2 regions of the Ruminococcus sp. RTP21359st1_H3_RTP21359_211015 genome follow, and region 1 is predicted to be linked to the other one. Evidence: predicted binding sites of a transcription regulator. Region 1 holds the regulator's gene; the other holds the start of a gene.
What was found. Region 1 encodes NrdR, which represses ribonucleotide reductase genes. Its sites were predicted from a motif close to CACNANATNTNGTG; they were not measured.
Positions count from the first base shown of each region.

Region 2: AB5Z01_RS12215 (anaerobic ribonucleoside triphosphate reductase) is a predicted target of NrdR. The motif match lies at 13,058-13,071, and genes of this name have one in related genera.

Region 1 covers NZ_JBDGDD010000019.1:32,127-47,609, forward strand. The annotation lists gene AB5Z01_RS09105 (aspartate kinase) at 1-1,120, shown strand, start outside; gene nrdR (transcriptional regulator NrdR) at 1,208-1,660, opposite strand; gene AB5Z01_RS09115 (glycosidase) at 1,948-3,123, opposite strand; gene AB5Z01_RS09120 (extracellular solute-binding protein) at 3,571-4,989, shown strand; gene AB5Z01_RS09125 (lysostaphin resistance A-like protein) at 5,052-6,068, opposite strand; gene pduL (phosphate propanoyltransferase) at 6,271-6,846, opposite strand; gene AB5Z01_RS09135 (NPXTG-anchored protein) at 7,011-11,537, opposite strand; gene AB5Z01_RS09140 (TetR/AcrR family transcriptional regulator) at 11,534-12,253, opposite strand; gene thrH (bifunctional phosphoserine phosphatase/homoserine phosphotransferase ThrH) at 12,495-13,097, shown strand; gene AB5Z01_RS09150 (DUF2325 domain-containing protein) at 13,469-13,768, shown strand; gene AB5Z01_RS09155 (DUF3793 family protein) at 13,812-14,384, shown strand; gene AB5Z01_RS09160 (flavodoxin) at 14,397-14,804, shown strand; gene AB5Z01_RS09165 (FeoA family protein) at 15,101-15,313, shown strand; gene AB5Z01_RS09170 (ferrous iron transport protein A) at 15,383-15,483, shown strand, end outside.
Region 2 covers NZ_JBDGDD010000039.1:1,520-16,579, reverse strand. The annotation lists gene AB5Z01_RS12295 (aryl-sulfate sulfotransferase) at 1-1,352, opposite strand, end outside; gene AB5Z01_RS12290 (ABC transporter substrate-binding protein) at 1,370-2,422, opposite strand; gene AB5Z01_RS12285 (ABC transporter permease) at 2,448-3,224, opposite strand; gene AB5Z01_RS12280 (sulfate/molybdate ABC transporter ATP-binding protein) at 3,242-4,309, opposite strand; gene AB5Z01_RS12275 (thioredoxin family protein) at 4,683-4,994, shown strand; tRNA gene AB5Z01_RS12270 (tRNA-Leu) at 5,093-5,176, shown strand; gene AB5Z01_RS12265 (DUF4314 domain-containing protein) at 5,269-5,475, shown strand; gene AB5Z01_RS12260 (DNA cytosine methyltransferase) at 5,542-5,751, shown strand; gene AB5Z01_RS12255 (hypothetical protein) at 6,117-7,004, shown strand; gene AB5Z01_RS12250 (hypothetical protein) at 6,977-7,312, shown strand; gene AB5Z01_RS12245 (hypothetical protein) at 7,312-7,680, shown strand; gene AB5Z01_RS12240 (hypothetical protein) at 7,777-8,451, shown strand; gene AB5Z01_RS12235 (SPFH domain-containing protein) at 8,682-9,656, opposite strand; gene AB5Z01_RS12230 (NfeD family protein) at 9,691-10,134, opposite strand; gene asnB (asparagine synthase (glutamine-hydrolyzing)) at 10,407-12,242, opposite strand; gene AB5Z01_RS12220 (hypothetical protein) at 12,526-12,723, shown strand; gene AB5Z01_RS12215 (anaerobic ribonucleoside triphosphate reductase) at 13,139-15,060, shown strand, end outside.

The sequences.
Region 1 (15,483 bases):
CAGCGAGTTCGACGCTATCAAGGAAAGATATTACGGCATAATTAATGATCTGGGTCTTGACCTTTCTCTTGAAAAGGAGTTTGAAACTATCAAGGCTTGCTTTATCGGCAAGGCAGGACGTGACTATGCGGCTTCCCGTGGCGAGTATCTTAACGGTATCGTTCTTGCTAACTATCTTGGATATAACTTTGTTGACGCTGCCGATGTTATCTATTTTAACGATCAGGGTCAGTTCGATTCTGCAAGAACAAACGAGGTGCTTCCTCAAAGACTTGCTACACTTGACAATGCGGTAATACCTGGTTTCTACGGCTCAATGCCAAACGATACTATCAAGACATTTTCAAGAGGCGGTTCTGACGTAACAGGCTCTATCGTTGCCGCAGCAGTAAACGCTGATCTTTATGAGAACTGGACAGACGTATCAGGATTCCTGGTATGCGACCCTAGAATTATCGACAACCCACAGCCTATCACTACCATAACATATAAGGAACTGAGAGAGCTTTCTTACATGGGTGCAGGCGTACTTCATGAGGACGCTATTTTCCCTGTAAGAAAAGCAGGTATCCCAATAAACATCAAGAACACAAACAAGCCTGAGGATATGGGTACGATGATCGTTGAGTCCACATCTCAGAAGCCTGCATTTACTATCACAGGTATAGCAGGAAAGAAGGGCTTTACTGTAGTTAATATCGAAAAGGATATGATGAACGCAGAGCTTGGTTTCGGCAGAAGAGTTCTTGAAGTTTTCGAGAAGAATGGTATCTGCTTTGAGCATATGCCATCAGGCATCGACACAATGTCTGTCGTTGTTCATCAGGCAGAGTTTGCTCCAAAGGAGCAGGAGATAATGTCAGGTCTGCACAGAAACTGTCACCCTGATACAATTGATATTGAAACAGACCTTGCGCTTATTGCAGTTGTGGGACGTGCAATGAAGTCAAACAGAGGTACAGCAGGCAGAATATTCTCAGCCCTTGCACACGCTCATGTAAACGTAAAGATGATAGATCAGGGCTCTAGCGAGCTTAACATCATCATCGGTGTGAATGAGGCTGATTTTGAATCTGCAATGAAGGCTATCTATACAATTTTTGTTGATACACAGCTTTAATACAATATAAAAAATATGGCGGACGGCTTTGGCTGTCCGCTTTTTTGGTGCAAAAAAGCGTCCCGAAAATTATCGGAACGCTCTTATTTATTTCTTCTTGTCAGAAAGCTCAGTGATTATCTGAATGAACGAATCAACGTCAGAGAAGTCCTTGTAAACGGAAGCAAAACGCACATATGCAACGTGGTCAAGCTTTTTCAGTCCCATAAGCACCATATCGCCTATCTCGCTTGTAGTGGTCTCGGTCTGCATTTTGTTTGCAAAGGTGTTCTCTATATCGTCAACAAGGTTTTTCATATCATCAACACTGACAGGACGCTTTTTGATAGCGTTCTGAATGCCTTTTATAAGCTTCTGTCTGTCAAAAGGCTCAAACGAGCCGTCACGCTTGTATACCATAAGCTGTGGCTTTTCCACCACCTCATAAGTAGTGAAACGCTTTCCGCATTTCGGACACTCACGGCGGCGACGCTTTTTTCCCTCGCTTGGACGTGAATCTATTACTCTTGTATCTTCATAGTTGCAAAAAGGACATCTCATTATAAACACTCCTTAGTTAAGAGAAAATTTTGTGCGTGATATTGCATATATTGTGCTTTTATTAATTAATTATACCATAGATTGTGGACGATTGCAAGAGGGTATATAAAAAAAGTTGCGGTAAAGGGACTCAGCAGTTTTGCGGCAGACAAACCATAGCATAATTGTAGAGGACGACGTCCCCTACATGGGTAGTGCAATATTTATGCACGGATATCGCAGACTTGAAAAAAGTTTTAGTGTACAAAAAAACAGACAGCAGAAGCCGTCTGTTTGTGTTTGATATATTACTTGTTAAGATATTCGAGATTTTTTCTGATAAGATCGCATCTCTGCTTTACGCAGTCAACAGAACGCAGTGGGTCTGACGGAGTGTTGAATGTGTAATCCATAAGCTTGTCGATCGTTGTTGCCGCAACGTGAAGTCTTGTGTCTGATGAAGCGTAGTAAATATACACGTCACCGTTTTCACGAACGATCGCGCCGTTTGTGAACGCAACGTTTGATACGTCACCCACTCTTTCACTGCCGTGTGGTGCAATGAAAAGTCCTGACGGCGAAGCGATTAGCTTAGAAGGGTCTTTAAGGTCAGTTGCGAATACATAAATTACGTATCTAAGACCTGCGGCTGTATTTCTTACGCCATGTGCAATGTGTATCCAACCTTTTGGTGTCTTGATAGGCACTGCGCCTGCACCATTCTTTACCTCTGTGATTGTGTGATACTGCCTTGGTGAGATAACAACTTCGTCTGTGCAGATAACAGGGTTTGTAATGTCTTCGCAAAGACCGAAGCATACTCCTCCGCCTGAGCCAGTTTCGATAAAATCGTCCTGTGGACGTGTGTAGAATGCGTATTTTCCGTCAACGAACTCAGGGTGAAGCACAACGTTTCTCTGCTGTGGTGACTTGGACTTGAGATTAGGAAGTCTTTCCCATGTCTTAAGATCCTTTGTCCTTACGATTCCAGCCTGAGCTGTAGCGGCAGAAAGATCGTTTGAAGTCTTGTCTTTGCTCTCTGAGCAGAATACACCGTATATCCAGCCGTCCTCATGCTGAGTAAGTCTCATATCGTATACGTTTGTTTCCTCCGGTTCAGTGTCAGGAAGCTGAACAGGGAAGTCCCAGAAACGGAAGCCGTCAACAGGGCTGTCGCTCTCTGCTACTGCAAAAAATGACTTTCTGTCATTGCCCTCAACTCTTGCAACAAGGTAATACTTGCCGTTGAGATAAATAGCGCCTGAGTTCAGAACTGCGTTTATGCCCAATCTCTCCATGAAGTATGGATTTGTCTCAGGGTTCATGTCATATTTCCAGATAATAGGTGCGTGTGCGGCTGTCAGAACAGGGTAAACGTATCTGTCATAAATTCCGTTGTAGCTGTCGGACACAATGTTTTTTCTGTTGATGAGAGCCTCGTATTCGGCTGTCACCCTTGCTTTGTTTCTTTCAAAATCTGTCATATCAAGCAATTTCCTTTCGGTAAAAAATCTTCTTAAACAAGTATACTATAATAATTCGCTAATTACAAGTACCACTGAAAACATCAAACGATTACATGAAAAAAGTTTTACGAACTGCATAAATGCTGTACATATTTTGCTGTTTTGGTTAATGTTTTCTACAAAAAGCTCTTGTATCTGTTTTATATTCATTCAAAACGGGCATATTGAATATTTGAACTTTATGCGTATATTTTAAACTATATTGATTGTAATACCGCGTTTTAACAATACATATGGATTTAATTGTGCAAAGTGTACAATTAAATTGCTGATAATTGTGCTATAATGGTGATTGACAATAGCTTTGTATGTGTTGTATAATTATAGCAAGATTTAATATATGAACTCATCAACTACATACGGACAGCTTTGATGCTAAAATATTGAATTATGGAGGAATATTTTATGAATTACAAAAAGTACATAGCGGCTGTAATGGCTTTGTCAATGGCAACAGGAGTAGCGGGTTGCGGAAGCTCATCAAACTCTTCAAGCAAGGCGGAGGACGATTTTTCTGCAACAGAGAACGTTGCGGTAGCTGACACGGAATCTATCGAGGCTATCCCTGAGGGTGCTGAAAAAGAGATACTTTATCTCGGTGAGGGCGACCTTAACCCTACTAAGGGCAGTCCTGAGAAGAGCACAGAGCTTCAGCTTTTTGAGAGCAAGGGCGGAAAGATAAGATTCCAGCAGACTTCAAATGAGGACAGATTTGATAATCTTGCTGCTGCTATCACAGCTAACAAGGATATTCCTGATATATTCAAGTATGAGTGGCTTGCGTTCCCTTCACAGGTAGTAAAGGATATGTATCAGCCTATCGACAGCATAGTTGATTTCAGCCAGCCTTTGTGGTCTGCAACAAAGGATACAGCAGATCAGTTCATGCTCAATGGAAAGCACTATGTTGCGCCTCTTGGCTATTCTGCTTCTGCTATGCTCTGCTATGATAAGGATATCATTGACGCAGAGGGCCTTGACGATCCATATGAGCTTTATGTAAACAATGAGTGGACTTGGAAGAATTGGGAGGATATCATGTCCTCATATGTTGGCAACGCACCGGCTGATACTGAGCGTTACGGTGTAAACGGCTTCTTCAGAGCGCACGTTGTTCAGCAAACAGGCAAGCGTCTTGTAAACTATGATCCTGCAACAAACGAGTTTTCAAGCAACCTTAACGACCCTGATATCGAAAAGGCTCAGAACTTCCTTTATAATATGATGAAGGACGGACTTATCCTCAACGGCTGGGTAGGCTCTGCAAGAGATTGCTTCAATCAGAACTGCTTGTTCTATGCAATGGGCGATTGGGCTTACACAGGCAACCAGACTCCAAAGGAGGGCGAGAACTGGGGCGTTGTTCCTATCCCTCAGTATGACGATAATCAGCAGAAGATAACAACGTCTGATATGACAGCTTTCATGTGGGTAAAAGGTTCAACAAGAAGCGAAGCTGTTAAGTGCTGGTTTGAGTGCGTAAGAGCTTCAAAGACAGATCCAAAGTATGAGCAGACAAACAAGGACAAGTTCATGGAGAACAACCCTAATTGGACAGACGAGATGTATGATGTGAAAATGGACGTTGTTTCTGACGATTACCTTATGCTCTTTGACTATGCTTACGGTATATCTTCCGCTCTCGGCGACAGAAAGCAGTTTGACGGAAACCAGTGCCTTGTTGACGCACTCTACAGTGATGCTTCAAATGTTGATGAAGAGGGTGTACAGTCCACATGGACGCAGGTTCGTGAGAAGTATTCTGCAACTGTAGATTCCGAGATCAAGGAACTCAACCAGAAGATCGCAAGCCTTAAATCATAATAAATAACTCCTGATAAAAATAACGCAGGCTGTAAAAAGTCTGCGTTATTTTTATGCGTATTTTAGAATAGCCCAAGTCCTAAAGCTGTGCGGACTGTGATGAAGATAAGCCCGGCAAAGGCGAGTATGGTAACAGGTGCGGTGAGATAGATGACTATCTTTTTGCCTTGTGAAACGTCAGGACAGAAGTTTATGAGCCTGAAGCTGTCACGGTGATACCTAAGCTCTTTTACGAAAAGCACAAGACCAGCTATCATAAGTCCGAATGAAAGCAGTGCGACAGCAATTATTATCATTGGTGCTGTGCCTGTGATCTGACCTTTTTCAAGGTCTGCGGCAAACTTGTCAAAGTCTATGGAACCAAGTGCGACACTCTGAATTGCTCCGATAGTGTTCATGGTGAAGTGAAGTATCAAAGACGGGAAGATAGATCCTGTTTTTGCAACCATAAAGCAGGCACACATTCCCATAACAGCCGCATAGAGTATCTGCTGATAGCTTCCGTGCCAAAGTCCGAATGTCAGCCCCACCATTATAATGCCTGTGAGCTGTCCGCATTTTTCAGCATTTCTGAAAAGCGTACCTCTAAACATAAGCTCTTCAAAAAACGGTGCAAGCACTGACATTGCCAGCACACTCGTTACGCCGCCCAGGGCAGTGCCGCTTGAAGTGAAGTCAACGCCTTTAAGGCTCGTTCCCGAAGCTTTCTGCACGTATGAGAAAATAAATGTGTTGATATAATTTGCGGCATAGATAAGCCCGAATGATATGACGATCCATTTTGCGACCCATTTTGCAGGCATTGAAGGTTTTCTGAAACAGGCTGTTATTTTAAGTCCCTCTTTTTTGCCACTCACAAGTCTGAATACAATAAGAACTATTGGCACAACTACGAGATACTGTATGCAGTAGCTCACAAGCTGAGCGATATCCTCATAGTAGGCTGACTTTCCTGCGATATGGTACACCGCCAAGTCGCCAAGTCTTATAAGTGCGATATCAAGCATATAGAAAATTATCACCATAAGTGAATTTACGTTTGAGGTCTTTCGTATAAGTTTTATTGTATCATTATTCATTTTATAATCTCCATATTTGCGTTATGTGTTTTACAAGAAAATTATATCACAGGTGGAGTTTTGTGTCAATCGAAACGTTGTTATTAGTGAGGAGTTAGGAGTGAGGAATGAGGAATTATGGTATCGCCTGCGGCGATGATTTTTTTGTTTTTGTATGAAAAAAGACCGCCCTATGATGAGCGGTCTTATATGTACTATGAAATTAGAGCTTAACTATCTCGCCGTACTGCTCTCTGCCTGCGCCTACAGCGTTTGACTCGTCTGTATCAATGTGCATAGCAAGAGCGAACTTGTCGCTTACTCTGATAACAGTGTCGCAGAGGATAGCTGTTCTTTCTGCAGACTCTATCTTTACTGCAACGATATCCTTATCCTTTACGCCGAATGTTTCAGCGTCAGCAGGTGTCATATGGATATGTCTTTTAGCAACGATAACGCCCTCAGAACACTCTACTTCGCCACATGGGCCAACAAGCTTGCAAGCGCCTGAGCCTGCTGTGTCGCCTGACTCTCTGATAGGAGCGGCAACACCGATAGAACGTGCGTCTGTAGCTGAAAGCTCGATCTGGTCTGCTTTTCTTACAGGACCGAGGATAGATACGTTTGCAAGCTCTCTCTTAGGACCTACAACTGTAACTCTCTCCTCGCAAGCAAACTGACCAGGCTGTGAAAGATCTTTCTTCTTTGTAAGTGTTGCACCCTTTCCGAACAGCGTTTCAAGAGTTTCCTGAGTAACGTGAACGTGACGTGCAGATGTTTCAACGATAAACTTTGGCATGATGAACATTCCTTTCAATTATTGTATTTACATTTCTATTTTACTACTATTTTCGCCACAGGTCAAGGGGTAATTTAACTTTGGGTAACAAATTTTTTGTCATGTTGATCAAAAAAACAGCGGCTGCCGTTTGAGACAACCGCTGTGTGCAGTTAAGAGATCAGTTATTTCTTGTGTTTTTTCTTTATTCCCATTGCCGCACCGCCGCTTATCAACAGCATTGCAAGCCAAAGGCTCATACCACTGCCACTTCCGGTCTGTGGATTTTTCTGCTCGCTCTTAGGCTTATCAGCCGTAGAGCTGTCTGTCTTGCTCTCGTTAGTATCGCCTTTCGTCTTATCTGGCTTTGAGTTATCTTTTTTGTCATCACTTGGAGTGTCTTTCAGCTTATCTGTAATAGTGTCTGCCTTTTGTATCTCCTTTGTGCCGTCCTTGTCACCGAAATACTTGCCGCATTCTTCGCAGTACCAATACTCGATATTTCCCTCTTTATCATGTGTTGCGTCAACTTTATCTATATGTGTGAGCTTTCCATGATTGTTCGGGTCGATATCGCCGTATTCACTGCCGCAGATATCACAGGTGGCTTTCTTTGTGCAGGTCGCCTTGCCGCCGGAATGTGTACAATTGTATCCACACTCTGTACATTCGCCTGCGTTCCATTCGTGGGGTTCTCTCTCGATAGTCACCTCGCCGCAGCAATCATATTTTTTCTCATGTTCTTTGCTGTCAAAGTCCCAAACAGGTTTGCCTGTGTGATTTGTCGGGTCAAGGTCGCCGTATTCTTTATTACAGAATTTGCACTTTGCTTTTTCAGTACAAGTCGCAGTGCCGCCCACATGGTTTTCGAGCACGGTTACTTCTTTTTCACCTGTGATGACAAAACCGTCTTTGAGTTTTGCCGAAGCGTAAACCGTCATTGTTCCGCTCTCAAGATCTGACGCACTTACCTTTGCGGTGTAAAGATCGTCTTTTGCGGTAAACGCCAATTCCGTACCGTCGCCTGCAAATCTGAAGCCTGCTGTCACGTCAGTACAGCCCTCAGGCAGAGCAAATGTAAATTCATAATCACCTAAAGGACAGGTCTCGTCAGTTCCGTTTATGGATATCTTCAAAATAGTTGATTTTTTCGTTTCATATCCGCAAATTGTACATTCCTGCCAATATTCGCCGCCTTCCGTATTCCACTTGTAGGCGTGAAGTTCCTTTTGGCTGTCAGTTCCGCACTCACTGCACTGCTTCCAATGTCCGTTTTCGTCGGATATATAATCGCCGAAGCTGTGTTCGATAGGCTCGCCCTCAGTAGCCTGACAGCGTTTGCAGGTCTTTGGAGCTGTGCAGGTCGCTTCTTTCCAATCATGTCCCAATGGGTTTATAGGCTCATCTTTGTACTGTGAACATTCGGAGCAATTAAACCTCTTCACACCCTTATCGATGCAAGTCGGCTCGGAGATTATCGTTCCCTCGTCAAATATATGTCCGTCTACTGCGCAGTTTCTTATTACTGTAAGCGTTGCTTTTTCCGATACCCAAGTACCCACATAGTCCGCATTTTCAGCGTTCTTGACCGTACATCTGTACATATATCCGTTAAAGCTTATGTTCGTTGCACAGGTGGTGAATGTAGTTGACCATTCTTCCTTGCCGTCCACGACTTTTGAATCAAGAGAGAACGTTCCGTCAGCTTCGGTAACGTCTGCAAAAGTCTTTCCATCGTCCTTGCTCACCTGCCATATCACCTCAGCTCCGTAAGGATTTCCCTGAGCGATAGGAAGTGTGAACGTAGCCTTTTCTCCGCTGTTTATGGTCTTATTGCCGAGTGAGGCTGTAAACTCAGGAGAATAATATATTGTAAGCTTTGCCGCGTTTGAAACTACAGAGCCGTATTCATTTGATACAACACAGCGCACAAGCTTTCCGTTGTTTTCTTTTCGCACTTTTAATGAATGTGAATTGTCGTTGGTATATGGGATATCAACGAAAGTTTCTCCGTTATCGCTGCTTTCCTGCCACTGATATTGGAGCGGTTCACTGCCTGTTGCTTCTACATTGAAGAAATAGTAACGTTCAATTACGATAGTTATTTCTCCGGGCTTAACAGGTTTAGGCTGGCTAGGAGCGTTTGTTGCACCGCTTTGCGGGTGTTTTACTATGACCGGTGCTTTTTCGGAGAAGTTTATCGTAACAGGGCCGAAAACGGTCGGCTCAGTTTTTTGTCCGTCGCCTGTTGATACCCATGTTTTGCATCTTATCTGCCAGCCGTTCATTTGGCTTTCTATAGTAGGCTCGTAAACAGAAGAAGTTTCGCCGTCAATGGCGGTGAAAGTCTTTCCGCCGTCCTTGCTCACTTCCCATAGGTAATTCAGCCGTACTGCGCCATTTGGTGTATTGTTTGTGACCTCGAATTTTGCCTTTTTATCCAAGTGGAATTTGTCAGGAGCAGTAAATACCGGCTCGTCAATGAAGATATATGCGTCATAGGTATATGAATGATTGAGCTTGGAATCCCAGCCTAAATAATATACATCTGCCTGATAATGCGTACCATTGTCACTGTTGCCCATACGCCCCACATACATGCTTGTGCCATGGGCATTTATTTTTGTGCGCTTGTCGTTTTCAACACTGTACCATTCTACTCGGATATCACTGTCTTGCGGTGAGGACGGCTCGTTTTCCATTGTTTTCAGCGTAACGACGTCGTTCTTTTTCACAACAAAGTATTTTAATGTTATAGGATCAAAAGGTATCCTATGCTCTAAGATATTCGTTCCATAACGCAGATTAAAATAGGTGTTCTCATCTTCAAGAGTGCCGTCAGCTTTTATTTTAAAAGCATTCACGCCATAAATGGAATCCTGTGACTTGAGCCAGAGATGAAGCTTGTTTCCGTCATGGAATATTTCTGAGCGGTTATAGCCATAAAAATCGTCATATGGCGGCTGACGTGTGTTAGCACTGCCTATAAACTCATTGCCATCTGCACCCCTTGCAACATAGGTGTACTTGTGTACCGAGTTTCCTTTTGCGTCCACAGCCTTGCCGTTGTCATTGAAGTCAGCGCTTCCGCCTGATATCTGCAAGATTACGTTGTCACCAAGCGTTCCAGAGTAGTTTCCGCTATCAATGATGACCTTGCCCTCTCCTACAATGTTAAGTCCTCGCACGATCGCACTGTTTGTAAATTCTATCGTGCCGCCTTTCAGCTCGATAGGATAAGTGAAATTATATGTTTTATCAGGGGAGGTCTTTAATTTTAAAGTTGCGCCGTCATAGACAATGATCTTCGGAAGCTCAAAACCGCTTTTGATATCTATGTTCATTTTGATATCGCCTGAAAGTATGTTTACATCAAATGGAACGTTGGTGTCCAGATCGATTTCATATATATCTTTTAGATCTATTCCGCTTGCTAAATAAAATGTTTCATAATCATGCATATCCTTGAAATATGACATTTTACCACGGCCATTATCATCTTTTATATAGATGTCATCCATGTTTTCTGTATAATATTCTGTATACCCTCCGAAGCCATACTGCGCAAACTTCTTGAAGTCAGCGGGACAAGTATCGCTTTCATAGAGTTTCAGCCGTCCCGAAACTGTTATTTCGTTGCCGCCTGATTTACGGAAACCACGATTGACGCTTTCATAATCCACATACTCTGTTCCGGCACGGACACGTCCTCTTCCTAAAAATTTTATGGCGTAATGGTGAACTTGTACGCCATATTCCATGAATCCCGGCGTGGACGGATTAATGTTTCTGCCTTCTACTGTGGCGTTGTTCTTTATTACAATACCGCCTGCTTCAAGGCCTGAGGTGTATTCTGAATCATACTCTTGTGGTTTGTATATCTCTTTAAAGACGTTACCTTCGACCTTACTGCCGTCAACTGTCAAAATTCCATATACCATTATTCCTGCAATAGTTGAACCTGCATTGTTGAAATATCCGCCTGAAGTGAGATTTTTTGGTCTGTAGTGTGTGTAATTGGTGCACTCTCCCTTAACAGGTCTGTATGTAGCACGACCCTCTACGGTGGTATTAGTGCCGTTTACATAAAGCGACCCCTCGACATAAATGCCGTTCATGCCCACAGTTGGTCCGTTTGCGCAAGCCCAAACAGTGCTGTAGTCATTAACTATCATATTATACTTTACGATAATGCAAGCGCCGAAGCTTTCGCACGATACATTAGTAGCATTTTGTTCAGTACCGTCGCCGATAGTAAGATTTGAGCAGTATATTGCTGCGTCATGTGTTACTGCTGAAAACGTTCCGCTGCCAATGATAGTGATATTACTGTCAGGAGCATAAATTCCGCTGTAGCTCTCATTGTATTTGGTTGCAGCTTGGCTTGAAAACGGGCTGTCACCAAGATCAATGCTGCCGACAAGCTTTATGTTCAGATCTTGTTCGCCTTCAACGTATATAAGACCAAATCGGCTGGGTCTTTCGCTGTTGCCGTTTATACGTTTGCCTATAGTCGCCATATTGTAGCCAAGAAGCGTCAGAGTCTTGCTTTGTATATCGTATTTCCAGCCTTGTTTGCTCCATGTTTTATCAGATGTTACCTGTTCGTCGCCTATCCATATGCCATATTCTGTGACCGCAAATGCGTTCAATGGTGTAATGGACATTGCCATACATAGAGTAAGTATGATGCTCAATAACCGTTTTTTCATATTGTTTCCCCCTCTTCATCATCTTTTGAAAGTTTAAAATCGAATGTCATTTCCAGCATTGCAAACAGCTTATACATGACCTCTGTGGCGATAGCTCTAATATCAAGCAATCTGATAAATGCAAGCACTTTTGCCTGTTCTTCCTCCGGTACTTTATACACTCGCATTGCCGCCGTCAGAAAACGTCTAAGCTTGTGGTCAAGCGGGAAATGGATATCGCATTTTCTTGCCATATAGTTGCGCATTATTCCTGATGTTCCGATTTCCATTTCATAGAAATCGCTCTCGGTATAGCCCGGAAAATTCGAGCCGAATATCTGTTTCAGTTCCGCCGTAGTGTGGACATAGATATACTCAGCCGTTTCAGGCATAGTATAAGCTTCAATGTAGATCTCTCGGAGATTTTCATTCAGCTCAGTGAGGGTTATCTGTATGGCAGTTTCCACAGCATATGTGTATATCGGCGACATATTATCACCAACAATGTTCTTTGCCACTCCAAATTGTCCGCTGAACATCGTGCCCACAAGTTCCATTAGAATAGCGTCTTTTGTGGAGAATAAGTTCTGAAAGCTTCCTCTTGCAACGCCAGCTTTTTTCACTATCTGTGAGATAGTTGTCTGTTTATACCCCTGTTCCAGAAACAGTTGGACGCATACAGTGAGTATTTTTTTTTTCGTTTCGATACCGTCTTTTCTTGTAGAAATATGTATCACCTCTTTTCATTATTTATTAATAATGATTTATAAATTAGTATGTGTATTAGTTATAACATATATAACACAAATTGTCAAGTATCAGAAAGGGGTAACAGCGAAATTTTACAATTGGCAACGATTTTTTGTATTATTTTTGCCTTAATGATTTAAAGCAAAACTCTTGTATTATTATAAAAAGTATGGTATAATCAAATTACGAATTTTTTTGTATATTTCTAAGGAGGAAATAATTATGAGTATGTATATCACTTGTCTTGACCTTGAGGGAGTTCTCGTTCCTGAGATATGGATAGCTTTTGCTGAGGCTACAGGTATCCCTGAGCTTAAAAGAACAACAAGAGATGAGCCAGACTATGACAAGCTTATGAAATACCGTATCAACATTCTTAAGGAGCATGGTCTTGGTCTTAAGGAAATTCAGGATACTATCGCAACTATCGACCCAATGCCAGGCGCAAAGGAGTTCCTTGACGAGCTGAGAAGCTTCACACAGGTAATAATCATCAGCGATACTTTCTCACAGTTTGCAGGTCCTCTTATGAAGAAGCTTGGTTATCCTACTATCTTCTGCAACACTCTTGAAGTTGCTGACAACGGCGAGATAACAGGCTTCAAGATGAGATGTGACAAGTCAAAGCTCACAACTGTAAAGGCTCTCCAGTCTATCGGCTTTGAAACTATCGCAAGCGGTGACAGTCATAACGACCTCGGTATGATACAGGCAAGCAAGGCAGGCTTCCTTTTCAGAAGCACAGACAGCATAAAGGCTGAATATCCTGAGCTTCCTGCTTATGAAACATATGATGAGCTTATGGCTGCAATAAAGGCTGCTATGGACTAATAGTCTTTAATAAAGGAAAAACATAGATGAAAAAGGTAATATCACTTATAATAACAGCGGCTTTGTCACTGTCTGCGATGCATTCATGAAACAATTCGCAGAGCTTTTAAGCAAATAATATTTGTTTTTTTACGGCGTTGTGTCTTTTGGCACTTCGCCGTATTTTTTTGCAAAACAATACCAAACATAATCTGCGATATGTAACGCATATTATATATAGTATCTTCGCTTTTGCCGTGAATATTTTATCATATGAAAAGTTTATACTTCTGACATAAGTTTCCCTTGACAAACGGGGTTAGTTTATGCTAATATGAATATGGTTAGTAAATACTAACCTAAATTAATGAAAAGGAGGAGTTAAGAAAAGTATGAGCGTTATAATAGTAGGCGGAAATGACCGTATGGCAACACGCTATAAGGATATCTGCAAATCATATGATTGCAAGGCTAAGGTGTTCATCAAATATCCTACAGGTTTTGATAAGAAGATAGGCAGTCCTGATCTGGCAGTGGTGTTTACTGATACAGTGTCACATAAAATGCTCAATGGTCTTAACCAAAGAGCAAGCAAACTTGATTTTCCCGTGGCTATATGCCATTCATCAAGCTGTTCGGCTTTGAAGAACGTGCTTGAAAAATATTGTACTAAAGGCGTTGTAAACGCATAGATCTATATGTATGGGTTAGGAATTTCTAACCAAAGGAGGGACTATGTCACAGTCTGAGCTGAGAAATTTTGAAAAAAGCATGGCTTATCATCTTGCCCCTGCAATGCTTGGAATAAAGCCTGCCTGTCTTATGTCAATGGAAAAGAACAAGGACGGGCTTGAAGAAAATGTCGAGCTTTTTAACAGCAGGGCATATACAAAGGGCATGAAGCTAACAGTGCTTTGCGAGTGCAAAAGCAGAAAGCTGCTTTTTCTCTATAACGAAAAGCTTTTATCTGACAGACTTGCAGACAACAGAGTAAGAAAGCTTCTTGAAAGCTTTGGCTATGACAGCCGTATGACCCTTGAACAGCAGCTTGAAAGGCTGTCTGGAAGAATATCCGCAAGTGAGGATTTTCCTCATGAGATAGGTCTGTTTCTAGGCTATCCTGTTGATGATGTTACAGGGTTCATACAGAACAAGGGAAGAAACTATCTTCTTTGCGGATATTGGAAAGTCTACTCTGACGAAAACAGAGCAAGACGTATTTTCAGCAATTATGACAAGTGCAGAAATTATCTGTGTAATAAACTTGCTCAGGGCGAAAGCATTTACCAAGCCCTGAAAATTTCTTAGGAGGTAATCATAATGAAAACAGCAGTAATTTATTGGAGCGGTACAGGCAACACAGAGGCTATGGCAAAGGCCGTTGCAGAGGGTGCAGGCGCAGAGTGCTTCGCAGTTTCTGAGTTCAGCGGCAATGTTGAGGATTATGACGCAATAGCTCTTGGATGCCCTGCAATGGGAGCAGAGGAGCTTGAGGACAGTGAGTTCGAGCCATTTTTCGCAGGCATAGAGGGCAAACTCTCAGGCAAGAAGGTAGCACTCTTCGGCTCGTACGGCTGGGGTGACGGCGAGTGGATGCGTCAGTGGCAGGACAGAGTTACGGGCGACGGTGCAACACTTGTAAATGGCGAGGGACTTATTGTAAACGAAACTCCTGACGACGACGCTCTCGCAAGCTGCAAGGCTTTGGGCGAGGCTCTTGCTAAGTAAGCATATATCTCTAATGTAATAATGTAAACTGCAAACGCAGGCGGAAAAAGGCAGTTTTGCTTTTCTGTCTGCGTTTGTGCAGTGATTAAGTTATTGAAAACTAACTAAAGTTATACCTAACTAACTCATGATTTTGTGCAAGCTTACAAAATTGAAAAAACGGCACATTTAGTCTTGACAAATTCGGTTAGCCATGCTAAACTATATTACGGGTTAGAAAATGCTAACCCTTTTGATAAGCCTGAAAGTTAGACGAATCTAACTTTTGATACTGACAGAAGAACAGGAGGGTCTGAATGATGCCGCTGACATTTGCAAACGTAGGGGAAGAAAACATGATAAAGAAAGTAGGCGGAAAACCTGAAACAAGAAAGTTTCTTGAAAATCTGGGTTTTGTCGCAGGTGGAACGGTAACGGTAGTAAGCACTATCGGAGGAAACGTTATCGTTAAGGTCAAAGAATCAAGAGTAGCTGTTTCAAAGGAAATGGCTGCGAAGATAATGGTATAGGAAACATTTGGCGGTCAAGCCATGATAAATATGTTTGAAGATATTTTGTATAGTTAGGAGGATAAGGTTATGGCAACATTGAAAGAAGCTAAGATCGGTTCAACAGTTACCGTGAAGAAGCTCAACGGCACTGGTGCTGTAAAGAGAAGGATCATGGATATGGGCATCAC
Region 2 (15,060 bases), on a different contig from region 1:
TCACCAATAGAAGCACCCGGTACTCTGAACTTTGTAATGTCGATAGGCTCGATAGAGGTCTCAACAGGCTTTTCAAGCTGTGGTATCCACTCGTATGGTACACGATAAGCTCTGTAGATCATGTTGCTTTTGAATGTTCCAGCAAAATTCTTGAAATAAGGGTTTACAAATTCCCAAACTATTTCATGGTCAGGTGTGACCTCAAGAAGATGTCCATCTGAACCTTCCGTAATAAGAGTGTTTCCGTTCGGAAGTCGCTGTGCAGAGCTGATGTATGAGCTATAGAACTTAGAAGCGTCAGTAAAAAGCAGATTTCCTGCTTCAAGGGGAGTGTACTGCCATGTTATTTCAAGTGTAACAGGATTGAATTGAAGTACTCTTGAGTAATCCCTGTGTGCATTGTTCACGCCTGTGAGGGAAGCAGGGTTAGGTGTGCCGTAGCCACCCTCGCCACCGTTATCGAATACCAACAGGTCGCCCTCTCCAGTAAGTCCCTTTGGTATCATGTGCAGGTGGTGCTGACCAATTATCCAGCCAAGCTTCTTTGTGGCTTCGCTTTCGTTGAAGTTAGGACCTACACGCCATACTATCTTACCTGTTGATTTCTCGATAATTCCGAGTATGTTTGAGTTTCTTGCGTCAAATATGATATTGTCCGGGTGGAAGCGTTTGTCGCCTGCGTCATACCACTTATTTTCGCCAAGGGTAGAAAAGTTGTTTATGTGCATCCAATCTCCACCTGCCTCACCGTGAAGACCAGGGTTTCTGAACAATGCGTTCTTTGCGGCCTCGTCAAAGCCAAGCTCATCAAAGTGGTCGCTTGCACGCCAGCTCCAAATTATATTGCCTTCCCAATCCACTTCGATGATCTTATCGTCGATAAGTCTTTTGTCTGAAATATCGTGGTTGTAGAGGTTCTCGTGAGTAAGGATAAGTGTATTGCCACTGTCTGTCTTTGGTTCACCATTTGGATAATAGTAACCCACAGTGCTGCCCTCACGCTGAAAATCATGGTGCTGTCTAGCCATATAGACTGGTTCTTTACCCGGGTCGGCAATAAGTTCAGTTTTGTCGAATTTCCATACGATATGACCGTCCCAGTCTACCTGAACAAGATCAAGTTGATCCTGATATGCATATTTACCTCCTCTTGCTCCTGTTGTGCCCATTACATATCCGCCTGGGAGTATTTTGTTAGGAAATCCTCCCAGTCCAGCCCAAAGCTTTACTTCATTGCCATTCATATCTATGAGCAGAGCACCTTTAGCGGACGGGAAGATCGTATAGCCGCTGTAGGCTTTTTCTTTGTTGTATATTGTAACTCCTGTTGGATAAATGCTTGGATAACCCATGTCTGATTCCTCCTTGTTTATTTGTCTGCTTTTGTCAGGTCTGCCGTAACGTTATCTGGAAATGCTTTTTTTGCTGAGTCTGGATAATAAAATTCCCTTATGTTGTAACTGTTTGGATATTTACCATTCTCATACGCCCACTTGTTTATTTCATCAAGACGAGATGCAGCTTCCTCAGAAAGTCCCAGTTTAATACTGTACTGTTCCCAGTTTGTTTTGAAATCATCTGGTTCGATTCCATATTTCTTTGATATTTTTTCAGCCGACTCATCTAAGTTGTCATTTATGTATTTAACGCTTTCATCAAGTGCTTTAAGATAGTTCGTAAGAGTTTCAGTATTGTTCTTTGCAAAGTCGCTTGATGTTATAAGATAAGCAGATACGTTTATCCCTATATCTTTTGCAGATGCGACCTGAGTCCAGCCCTCTGCTTCATATTTTTTTATAGCTGAGCCTGTAACGATAGCGGCTGATGCCTCACCGTTATGTGCAACTGCTATCTGAGTTGATATGGAATCTGTGTTGACGTTTTTCTGCTTTGACGGGTCAAGTCCTAAATAAGTCTGAGCCTGCCAGTTGAAGTATTCTGAAACTGTTCCAATAGAAGTTATCCATCCTTCACTTTCATCTAAAGCATCAAGATTATCTTTGTATTTTGGTGCAACAAAAAGACCGCCGTTATATGAAACGCTAGAACTTAGATCTGAAAAAATCACAAGATTAGTGTTATCGAGAGTATTTCCAATTCTGTTTACAGCAGCAAAATCTGCAAGCAGTCCTGTATCTGCTGTGCCTGTTGCAATAGCGTCAACTGTGTTAATGCCGGCAGCGTATTCTGATGTTTCGAGAGATATACCATATTTCTCAAATATTCCTTGCTCCATACCGATATAGTCGGCATATTGATCTGGCTGACCTGTCATGTTCGCAACTCTCAAAACGCTAAGTTCTTTACCGTCTTTGGTAACCTTCTTTGCGGTTTTTCCGCTTGATGAACTACCGCATGATGCAAGAAGAGTTGCTGTCAATGCTGTCGACGCTATTATTGCGATTATCTTTTTTATGTTCATTTTTAAATCTCTCCTGTTAAATTAATTATTTTACGTCAAAGTGTTTAAGTTTTTTCTTGCCAATAAACTGTAGGATCCTGTCAGCAGCAAAGCCAATCACAGCAAGTGTGACGATTCCTGCAAAAGCCCAGCTTGTTTTGTAATAAAGCTTCGAGCTGTTTATAAGATAACCAAGGCCATCACTGCCGACCAGCATTTCAGCTGCCACAACACAGATGATAGCTGAGCTAAGTCCTAGTCTTATTCCAGTGTAGATATTAGATACCGCTGATGGTACAACTACTGTGAAAAAAACTCTTGCTTTTTTTGCCCCCATGCAGGAAGCTGCTTCCACAAGCTGCTTATCAGTTGAAGCCACACCCGCTATAGTGTTTACGAACATAGGGAAGAATGATGCGTAGAAAATAAGTGCTACTTTTGATTCTTCGCCTACTCCGAACCACATTAAAAAGAGTGTCGTCAATGCAATAGCAGGCACAAATCTGAAAAAGCTAAGTATAGGTTCAACGAGCCAGCGTACAGGTCTGAAATTTCCTACAATAAGACCCATAGGAACAGCAAAAATTATTGAAAGTAGCCAGCCTTTTATTACTCTTCCAACGCTTGCAACAATGTCACTCCAAAGAGTTCCGTCTTTGATAAGTTCCTTCATGCTGTCGATCGTTTCCTTTGGGCTTGGAAGAAAATATTCATCATATTTCAAAGATCCTATTCCCCAAAGGGCAATTATTGCTACCCATGATATGATGCCACATTTTAGTATCTTCTGTATAGCAGAGGACTTTGTTTTATTATTTTCCATCTTTAATGTCCTCCTTATTAAATGTAGTATAGCTCTGAGTCATCAAGAGCTTTGTTTACGAGAATATTTGTAGTGTTTTCATCAATAGTGTAAAGCTTCTTGATAAGTACTTTTACCTTATCACCTTTTTTCAGGCGGGAAGCGTTCAGCGGATATCTGCCTGTTACTGAGATACCGTCTATGGAAGCTTTAACCTCAAAGGCGTTTCCTCTGAATGATACATCTTCTACAACTGCGTCTTCCATAGAGCTTTCAAATGGGTGGTATTCACTGTCTTCGAATTTATTTATTTCAATAAATTCCGGTCGGATTATAGCTGAAGTCTTGCCCTCTGCTGTTTCAAAGCCTTTGAGCTTGCTGTAGTCCTCGATAACTGCGGACTGACCGATAAACTGAGCAACAAAAGGAGTTTTAGGTTCAAGGTATATCTCAACTGGATTGCCTATCTGCTCAACTCTGCCTTTGTTTGTGATAACAATTTCGTCTGCGACCTCTATTGCTTCGTCCTGATCGTGTGTAACGAAAATGCTAGTTATGCCTATTTTATCAATTGTATCACGAAGCCATGTTCTCAGTTCTTTTCTTACCTTTGCGTCGATAGCTGCAAAAGGTTCGTCAAGTAGAAGGAGTTCAGGCTGAGGTGCTAGTGCTCTTGCAAGAGCGATACGCTGCCTTTGACCTCCGCTAAGCTGGTCAGGATAACGCTTGCCAACGTCAGGCAAGCCAACAAGTTCAAGAAGCTCAGCCACACGTTGTTTGATAAACTTCTTATCTTTTTTCTGAACCTTCAGACCATAAGCTATATTATCGTAAACTGTCATAAAAGGGAAGAGCGCATAGCTTTGAAAAACAAATCCGATACCTCTTTCATTTGATGGAAGTTTGTTGACATTTTTACCATCTATAATAATATCGCCGCTATCCTGTTTTTCCAAACCTGCAAGCATACGCAGGATAGTTGTTTTACCGCTGCCGCTCGGTCCAAGCAGACCGATAAGCTTTCCCTTTTCAATACCGAAACTTACGTTATCCGAAGCTTTAAAATCGCCAAAGCTTTTATTAATGTTTTTTAATTCTATATACATAGCTGACAACTCCAATTTAGATATATTGCTGTGATAGTTCCAGTGTCAACATCGCTGCATTCGCTTATTGATCTTTGACAATTTAAGCTCCTCACTTTCAATTCATATCAAGCCGATATGATTAGTATGCTTTTATTATACATGATTTTATGGAAATGTCAATAGTTATAAATGATTTTTGTGAAATCATACATATATGATAGGAATACTTTATTATTGTTGTACATTTTATTCATAACTAACATATATGAGAAATATGATATACAGAAATGTTTGATAATACTCTTGACAAAGTGCGTAAATAGTGATATAATCACTATATTCATAGTAAAGCTATATGAATAATATAATATATATTGGAGGAAATAAAAAAATGCTTACAGAACTGACAAACCAGAATTACAACGAGCTGATATCAGCAGACAAACCGCTTGTTATAGAATTTTACTCACCTACCTGTGTTCACTGTAAAAGAACAGAGGCAGGGCTTAACGAAGCTGCAGAGGAGCTTGGAAAAACCGCTATCATAGCTAAGTGTGATATCACGTCTCAGCCAGATCTTGCGAAGAGATATGACGTTACAGCACTGCCAACACTCCTTTTTATAAAGAATGGTGATATCAAAAACAAGCTTGAGGGTTTTACGCACAAGCTGATAATTCTTGACAATATAAAGAGATTATAAAAAAATCAGTCCGATGTTTTGAGCATCGGGCATTTTTTTGAGCAAAAGGTCTTGACAAAGTAGGGAGTTTATGATAAAATAATAATGTTGTTTTGTATGCGGGTGTGGCGGAATTGGCAGACGCGATAGATTTAGGTTCTATTGGCAACACCGTGCAGGTTCAAGTCCTGTCACCCGCACCATACTTGTGCAATAAAATAGATGCACACCTCGAAAAGCTCGTATTTACGAGCTTTTTTTGCGTTTTGAGGGTAAAAATTTCAGGTGTAAAACCGTGGATGCTTTTCACCGGTTTTCACCAAAAAGGAAGTCGAACCCTACACAACAAAAAAATATCGAACATATGGATGATATCGGCACTGTGCATTGCGTCTTTGATAACGGCAGAACGCTCGGAGTTATCCCTGGTGTGGACGATTTCCATATCGTAAGTGAAGATAGTGAGTCAACAGAAGATGAAGAAATGAATATATCAATGTGACGGTCTAGTTTTGAAAAAAGCTTGACCGTTTTTTTGTTGGAAAAATCGGAAAGGAGATGATTCGTACTGATAAAATATTTTGATATCTTTGCAGGAATAGGCGGATTCCGTTTGGAACTTGAAAAAGCGGGCGGCTTTGAGTGCGTCGGTTATTGTGAAATAGACAAATATGCAAAGAAAGCATATGAAACGTTGTACGATACAAGAAACGAGGTGTATTACGATGACGCAAGAAAAATCGACCCAAACGAGCTGCCAAATTTCGACCATGGGTAAAAACTACTATCGACGGCAAGGAATACGAACTCGATATCAGCTTCAAGAAATACAAGCAGGTCGAGAGTATTTCGGACGAGATCGAAAAACAGAATATCGATGTTGATATTTCCGATTTCAAGAATTCTTCCGACTTTTATTTGTATTTAAGCAAGTTTGACGATCAGTCTTCTGAAGAAATATCGGTTAATGTTACCGGCAAGATGATCGTTCAGAAGAATATATCAAAAATTCCCTTGAAATTGCCGTATATTTGTGGTACAATTAAAGAACAAGTTAAAAATATTTACGACTCCAAGATTGTCGACACCGATCTGCTCAAAATCGGTATTAATAACGGTTATCAGCAGGTGATATCGGGACCCATGGCATACATTTCGACTATAACGGTCGGATATGTTCCCAACAAAGAGTTTTACAGCATTTTTGGAGACGGAACTCCAAGCAGTATCTATAATCTGAAAAATGACTATTGGGCACAATACGCCGATACTATTTCGCCTGCTCTTTACATTGACAACAAGATTATTTACGAGTGGAACGGCGCTTTAACGTCAATCGGCAAAACGCAGTATCTCAACATTGCTCCTGTTTCATCAAACGAAACATTCGAGGATACCAAGGAAATTCTTGTAGGTTCCGTAAACTGTATATCTACGGATAATCAAAATATTTCTGCGCAGTCGCTCTTGACAGCGTATGAAAAAATGCCGCTTACCGACGAGGAGCAGGCAAAGGCAAACAAAAGCAACGTCTACAACGATAAGTATATAGGCAACTTCCTCAGCCTTATTGAAACGACGTATTTCAGGCAGCTTGACATTGAGAATAAGGTACTGGCAGGGGCTAACCGTATCTATGCCGAAAGATATCTGAGCTACGGCGTATTCAGCTACGAGCCTTGCGTTACTGTTTCCGCATTTTCTAAGGATATCGAGACAAAAGGTTCGTTCAGCGTTGATATTCTGGGGAACTATGCCTCTACGGTAAGCTACAGGAATAACGCCGACGACGAATACGCTTATCGCTTTGCTTCGGGGTATGTTTCTTCTTATCTTGAAAGCTTGGTGCTGGAGGAGTATACGGAGGTTCAAGCGGGTAAAACAATTCGTTTTTCACATGACCCAACCGATATAAATTTCAAAGGAAAATCATTGTGGAATGAATGGGAGTATAAAAAAATAAATATGGGTATAAAAATTATTCTCGGAAGGAGATTTTTGGTATGCAACCTACTAACTATGAATTCCTAGATAAAATTGCAGATGTATTTTTATCTCAAAGAGCATGTGGCAATAACAATGAATTAATAGATACAGTTTCTTTTTATGACAATAAAATGTCTTCTATCGTTTATGATTATTATCCATTTGAGGTTGAAATTAGAGATAACAACTTATATTTTTTTATCATAACAAATCGCAGTGAAAAGAAAATGCTATTTTCGTCATCGCTTAATACCGACTTTGATAAGCTTTGTGACAGTTTGATAAAATGTATAACGACAGATGTAAAAAAGCAAATTCCCAAGAAATTTTTAAAAGCAAAGGGGTTTTTATAATGAATGAAAATCGAGCAGAAATAAAAGCCAAAATAGTGGAAACTGAAATGAAAAAATATTTTGGTAGTTTAGTTTCGAATTTTAATTTGATAGACGCTTTTTACGGCAATGGACATGAAGAATTTAGTTTGGGATTCAAGTATTGTGACTATTTTGATATGCGCTTTAATTATGGTCAAGGTGCTTGCGGATGCTGCATATGTTATGATTGGGGTGATAATAATGAGGCTATACTTATTAAAACCTCAATTGATGGTTGGTGGGAAAAAATTTCAATTCAATGGAAAAAATATTTTCATGAACTTAAAAAAGAACTGGATTTGCGTATTCCCGATGATTATTTAAAAGAATTTTTTTATAAATCCTAATACCGAAACAAATGTAGTGTGAACTAATGCGAATGCTACGGAACATATGGGGGAATATGTTGGTCGCTTTTAAAGTGTTGAAGGGAGAGATAGTTTTTGAATGATATAATCAGTACATTTAATGACTTGTATTATAAAATTCAAATATCTCATAATATTTGTTTGGCTGATGTAAGAAATATATGTTTGAAATCTTATAATAATTCTGTTGTCTGCGATGTTGATGGTGGCGCCCCGGAAATATATTACGAAATATTAGAGAGGGATTGTGGGCATTTTGCTGTTTTGAAAATAGAGCGAAACAGTCACGAGATTATATATGAAAGTGTTAATGCTGATTTCGCAGCAATTGCTCTTTTCCTGTTTCTTTCACGTCATCAAATAAAAAAAACTGATAATGATATTGAGATAGAAGAATTTATAAAAAAAGAAATTGCACACGGGAATATAGATTTGGCTAGACAGGTGATTGCTGAAAATTTTGGAGAAAAAACAATTTCGTTTGAAAAAAACGTATTCGATAAAATTTCTGTTATTACTTTGTCTACAAATAAAATTGACATTTTTTATCATGGCAATACAATTTTATTTTGTTCAGAATTTAATAAACCAGATCTTGAACGTGGATATTTAATTGCATTTAATAAATGCCGTATGATTAATATTTATCATAAAATAATGGTGAATATTACAAATATTATTCCCGATGTTAATGAAAACGAAAATAGAAAACTTAAATATCTATTTTTAGTTGGGGCTATGGAAAAATAAGTATATCAAGTATAATAACGCATACAATTTTTCTTGCTGACGGAGCATTTTTAGAGCCGATAGCTAACGTATTCATGCGAATGTATCATAGTTATTTTATTTCTTGATTTTTTTTTAGCTTAATGATATTGGGAGGGCATTGAGTTTATCTCAGTGTCCTGCTCGCTTTTCAATGAAAAAAAATATCCCCTCCAAAGCATTTGCCTTGAAGGGGATTAACTATATGCGTTTTACTGTGGCTTCTTAACGTCTGTCATAACTTCTTTAAGTCCTGTTGCAAGACCTGCAATACCCTGTATCTCACTTGGTATAATGATCTTTGTAGCCTTGCCGTCTGCTGCCTTAGCAAATGCTTCAAGGCTCTTGAGCTGGATTACCTGCTCGTTAGGGTTAGCAGCATTCAGCTTGACGATACTCTCGGCAATCGCCTTCTGTACCATGTCGATAGCCTGCGCTTCACCTTCTGCCTCAAGTATCTTCTGCTCCTTTACAGCGTCTGCACGAAGTATCATAGACTGCTTCTCAGCTTCGGCTGCAAGTATCTGTGACTCCTTGTCTGCCTGTGCTCTGAGTATCTTAGATTCTTTCTCACCCTCTGCAACAAGCACCTGAGATTTCTTCTCAGCCTCTGCCTGAATAACCTTTTCACGTCTTTCACGGTCAGCTTTCATCTGCTTTTCCATTGCGTCCTGAATTTCTCTAGGTGGAAGAATGTTTTTAAGCTCAACTCTCTGTACCTTGATGCCCCACCTATCTGTGGCTTCATCAAGAATTGCTGTGATCCTTGTGTTGATAATGTCACGGGAAGTGAGCGTAGCCTCAAGATCAAGGTCACCAACAATGTTTCTAAGTGTTGTTGCTGTCAGATTTTCAATAGCTGAGATAGGTCTCTCAACACCGTATGTGAACTGCATTGCGTTTGTTATCTGGAAGAACACAACAGTGTCTATCTGCATTGTTACGTTATCCTTTGTGATAACTGACTGTGGCTTGAAGTCAACTACCTGCTCTTTGATAGATACTCTTTTTGCAACTCGGTCGATAAAAGGTACTTTTACGTGAAGTCCCGTTCCCCATGCCGCATGAAAAGCTCCAAGTCTTTCAACTACAAATACATATGCCTGCGGTACTATCTTGATGTTGCTGATAACAATGATTATAAGCAATACGATGATAGCAAGTACGATATAAATTCCAGGTTCCATTATATGCCTCCTAAAAATAAGTTTATGTAAGCTGTTACTTTTCTTCTGAAACTATCAGCTTTGCACCGTCAATACGCACTACCTTCACTGGTGTGCCTTCTGAGATCTTTGAGCCGTCCTCAGTTCTTGCTGCCCAATCTGTGCCCTCAAGAGTGACCCTGCCTTTGTTCACAGAGTTATCTATAGGCTCAATAACTATTGCAGTTTTTCCCACATCAAGCTCGTAATTTGTTGCAACTGGCTTGTTCTGGAGCTTCTTGACCACAGGTCTTGTAAGCAAAAGAAGTATGATCGAGCTTACGACGAATACGATGCACTGTGTAAGGAAAGAAAGCTTAGCTATGGCACAAAACATCGCAATAAGCGCTGCTATAGCAAGCCATATAGACACAAGTGCCGTTCCTGTTGCGACCTCGCAAACAACAAAGAACACGAAAGCTAAAGCCCAGAAAACTATTTTGAGTGTAGCCATTGTCATATGATACCCCCTGTTCCTCTCATTTATTTAAGATTTATTATAACATATTATTTTAAAATTTACAATAGCTAAGACACAATATTTTTGCTGTTTTACCTTTAATCTTTAATGATTTTACATTGGCCGTACCATATTTTATTAGCTGTACTCTAATATATACATGTTGATGCTACTACATAAAGAAAAAAAGTATTTCGAAAAGATAGTTATATAAAAAATTTACAGTAAAAGCGGTAACCCGCTGGAGGTAACCGCTTTTACTATTTGTGTAATTATACGTTGTCGCTGAAATAAACATCATACCAAACAAGGAATGAGAACACTGTCCAGATCTTTCTTGAATAGTCATATTTGCCTGCACGGTGATCGTCAAGAAGCTGTACAAGCTTATCTGTGTGGAAGAACTGTGCCGACTGAGGAGAAGTAAACTTATCCTTTACTATATTATAATACTTATCTTCTTTCAGCCATACCCTTATAGGAACAGGGAAGCCGAGCTTCTTTTTCTTAGCTGTCTGTGGAGGGCAAGCCTGAAGTGCAGCAAGACGCATTGCATACTTCGTTTCAGTCTCAGTAACTCTGTCCTTTACAGGTATCTGCTCTGCAAGCTCCATTACCTTTCTGTCAAGGAATGGTACACGAAGCTCAAGGGAGTGAGCCATGCTCATTTTATCCGCCTTAAGAAGAATATCACCTGTCATCCATAGGTGCAGGTCAATGTACTGCATCTGTGTTACCTGATCCTGATCTCTTACCTTGTCATAGAACGGCTTTGTGATAGCCATAGCGTCAGGAGCGTTTGTCTTTATGCTCAAAATATCCTTACGCTCTTTCTCAGAGAAGATGTATGCGTTACCAATAAATCTCTCGTCAAGGTCCTTAGAACCTCTTATAAGATAGTTTATGCCGTGCTTGTGAGGCAGTTTCTCAGCAACTGCACCAACAGCCTTTCTGATAGGTCTTGGTATCTTAAAGTAGCTTGCCATATCAGCAGGGTTGTGATAGATGTTGTATCCGCCGAATATCTCGTCTGCACCCTCGCCTGAAAGCACTGCCTTGACCTTTTCAGAAGCTATTTGACATACGAAGAACAGAGCCACAGCCGCAGGGTCTGCGAGAGGTTCGTCCATGTGATATTGTATTTTTGAAAGGCTGTTCCAGTATTCCTCAGGGCTGATGACCTTTGAGAAATTCTCCTTGTGGATATACTTTGAAAATTCCTTAGCATAACCTATCTCGTTGTATTTCTCGTCCTCTCCGAAGCCCACAGTAAAGGTCTTGTCAACGTTAGCAACAGCGGCAACATAGCTCGAGTCAACACCGCTTGAAAGGAATGAGCCTACCTCAACGTCAGCGAATTTGTGTACCTCAACAGAGTTCTTGAAAGTGTCAGATATCCTGTTCACCCAATCTTCAAGAGCAGGGCCATTGTCAGCGTGGAATTTAACTTCCCAATATCTTCTTACGTTCATCTTGCCGTTCTTGTATGTAAAGCAGTGAGCGGCAGGGAGCTTGTAAACATTTTTGAAGAAAGTTTCTGTTGTAGGAGAATATTGGAATGTGAGATAAGTTTCAAGAACGTCTGTGTTAAGTTCCTTCTTGAAATGAGGGTGGTCAAGAAAACTCTTTATCTCAGAACCCCACATAAGAGTTTCGCCCATTTTTGCGTAGTAAAGAGGCTTGATACCGAAGAAATCTCTTGCACCGAAAACCTCATTTGTATTCTTGTTGAATATAACAAATGCAAACATACCTCTCAGCTTGTCGAGCATATCCTCGCCCCACTGCTCATAACCGTGGATAAGCACCTCTGAGTCGGTCTGTGTATAGAACTTGTGACCAGACGCTACAAGCTCCTCACGGAGATCCTTGTAGTTGTATATCTCACCGTTGAATGTAAGTACCAACGACTTATCTTCATTGAAGATAGGCTGGCTACCTTGATCTGAAAGGTCGATGATCGAAAGTCGGCGGAAACCCATTGCGATCTGCTCGTCAACATATTTTCCGTCAGAGTCAGGACCTCTATGTTTTATTCTATCCATCATTTTTCCAAGAACTATGGAAGCGTCATTGATTTTATTTGTAAATCCAACAAAACCGCACATATAAAAGCCTCATTTCTGTTAAATCAAATTGCCTGTATCTTAGTTAATACGGCCGCTTGTCGCCTAGTGAACGTCAAGCAATATAATATTTATTATACACTATATGCGGCTTTTTTGCAAGGGGTAAAAACAAAAATTAAACAATAAAAGAAATTGTCTTTTGTGCATTTATCACATGGCAATGTGTATGGTATAAAAATATCTGCGATTTTGTCATTTTGGCTTGAAAAAGACAGAGGGATATAGTATAATGGTATTAAAATCATATTTTGGAGAAGATCTTATGAACGATAACAAAAAGAAGAAAAATGGTTATAGATTGGATATTGTGTTGATAGTGAGTTTTTTTGTGATGCTTATATCTTTCTGCGCCTATATGATGAATACTACTCTCGAAGAGGTACTTGAAAATGAAACAGGCAGCTCTGTAGTTACTCATGATTACACTTACGAGAGTGCTGAGAGCAGTTCAGCAGCATAGTGCAAAATTTAAAAGCTCGACAAGTTAAAGCGCTTTACGTACTTGCTGAATTCGCCTATTTACGACATTTAAAAGGCATGGAGTAGCACTCGCAAATGCATAAGATGACAAGTTAGCTCACTTTACAGTGCCAAGAACTGAACTATGTCGTATTATACATTTGTAAAGTTCGGTTGCATTACAGCTAAAAGCATTTTACTTGACACCTAAAATCAATATTTGACGAAAATGTGACTTTGTGCATTTAATACAAATAACAAAGTCACATTTTGTTGTATAACGCCTTGACTTTGCGTCACTTATACTATATACTTGTATTAAGCACTGCTTTTTATACAATATGTTGTGATTTGCGGTGTGAGTTGTGAGAATATAAAAAATATAATGATAAATCGGGAAAATCGGAGGCGGTATTGTGATAATCAAGATAAAAAAACGTGACGGACGTACTGTAACTTTTAATATTGAGAAAATAGCTGGCGCTATATACAAGGCGGCTCAGTCTGTGGGCAAGGATAACTATGAGGAAGCTTTGGAGCTTTCGGGTAAAGTTGTTGATAAGCTTATGGAAAAACACCTTGATATGCCTACTGTTGAAGAGATTCAGGATTGCGTTGAGCGTGTACTTATCGAGGAGGGCATGGCTGATACTGCAAAAAGTTATATACTCTACCGCTCAAACAGGACTCGTGCAAGAGAAATGAATACCCGTCTTATGAAAGTTTATGAGGATCTTACTTTCCAATCAGCGAAAGATAACGATTTGAAGCGTGAGAATGCTAATATAGACGGCGATACCGCAATGGGTACAATGCTTAAATACGGATCTGTGGGTGCAAAGGAGTTCAATGAGATGTATGTTCTTGCTCCTGAGCATTCAAAGGCTCATCAGGAGGGGGATATCCACATTCATGATCTTGATTTTTATACACTGACTACCACTTGCACTCAGATAGACCTTACAAAGCTTTTTGATAAGGGTTTTTCTACAGGTCATGGCTTTTTGCGTACACCAAATGATATACAAAGCTATGCTGCGCTTGCCTGCATTGCGATACAATCCAATCAGAACGACCAGCATGGTGGTCAATCTCTTCCAAAGTTCGATTATGATATGGCTGAGGGCGTAAGAAAGACATTCAGACACCGCTATCGTGACAATATCGGCAGGGGTCTTGCTCTCCTTGGTGAAGTTTCTGATGCTCAGAGCATTGCAAAGAAAATAACTGAAATGCTTGATGAGCAGGGTTTAAAGATCACTCTCGCCAATGATAACGGCTATCAAGAGGCTGAAGCACAGTTTCTTGTAAATTTTGTTGACGCACCTATAGTGAAGAAGATACAGAGTTTTGCATATAAAAACTCTTTGAAAGAAACTGACAGAGCCACATATCAGGCAATGGAAGCGCTTATCCATAATCTTAATACCATGAACTCCCGTGCAGGCGCTCAAACGCCTTTCAGCTCCATAAATTATGGTACTGATACTTCTATCGAGGGCAGACTTGTTATAAAGAATATTCTTCTTGCAGAGGAAGCAGGACTTGGCAATGGTGAAACGCCTATTTTCCCTATACATATTTTCAAGATAAAAGAGTGCGTGAACTTTGATCCTGATGACCCGAACTATGACCTTTTCAAGCTCGCCTGCCGTGTATCAGCGAAGCGTCTTTTCCCGAATTTTTCATTTATCGACGCTCCTTTCAATCTACAGTATTACAAAGAGGGCAATCCTGACACTGAGATAGCTTACATGGGTTGCCGCACAAGAGTTATCGGTAACGCATATGACCCTACTCGTGAGATAGTGACAGGAAGAGGAAACCTCTCTTTTACTACCATTAATCTCCCTAGACTTGGCATAAAAGCACAGCGTAATATCGGTGCTTTCTTTGACAGCCTTGATGAGCTTATGGATCTTTGTATCGACCAGCTTATGCACAGATTTAAGATACAGTGTTCAAAGCGTGTGAGAAATTATCCGTTCCTCATGGGTCAGGGCATATGGCTCGATTCAGAGAAGCTTACGGCTGACGATACGCTTGAAGAAGTGCTAAAGCATGGCACACTTTCAGTGGGCTTTATCGGTCTTGCTGAGTGTCTTAAAGTGCTTACTGGAAAGCACCATGGTGAAAGTGAAGAAGCAAGAGAGCTTGGCTTGGAGATAATCTCACGTATGAGAGCAAGAATGGACGAGGAAACAAAGCGTACTGGTCTTAACTTCTCGTTGCTTGCAACACCTGCTGAGGGACTTTCTGGCAGATTTGTTAAAATGGATAGAGAACGTTATGGCGAGATAGCAGGAGTTACAGACAGAGAATATTATACTAATTCTTT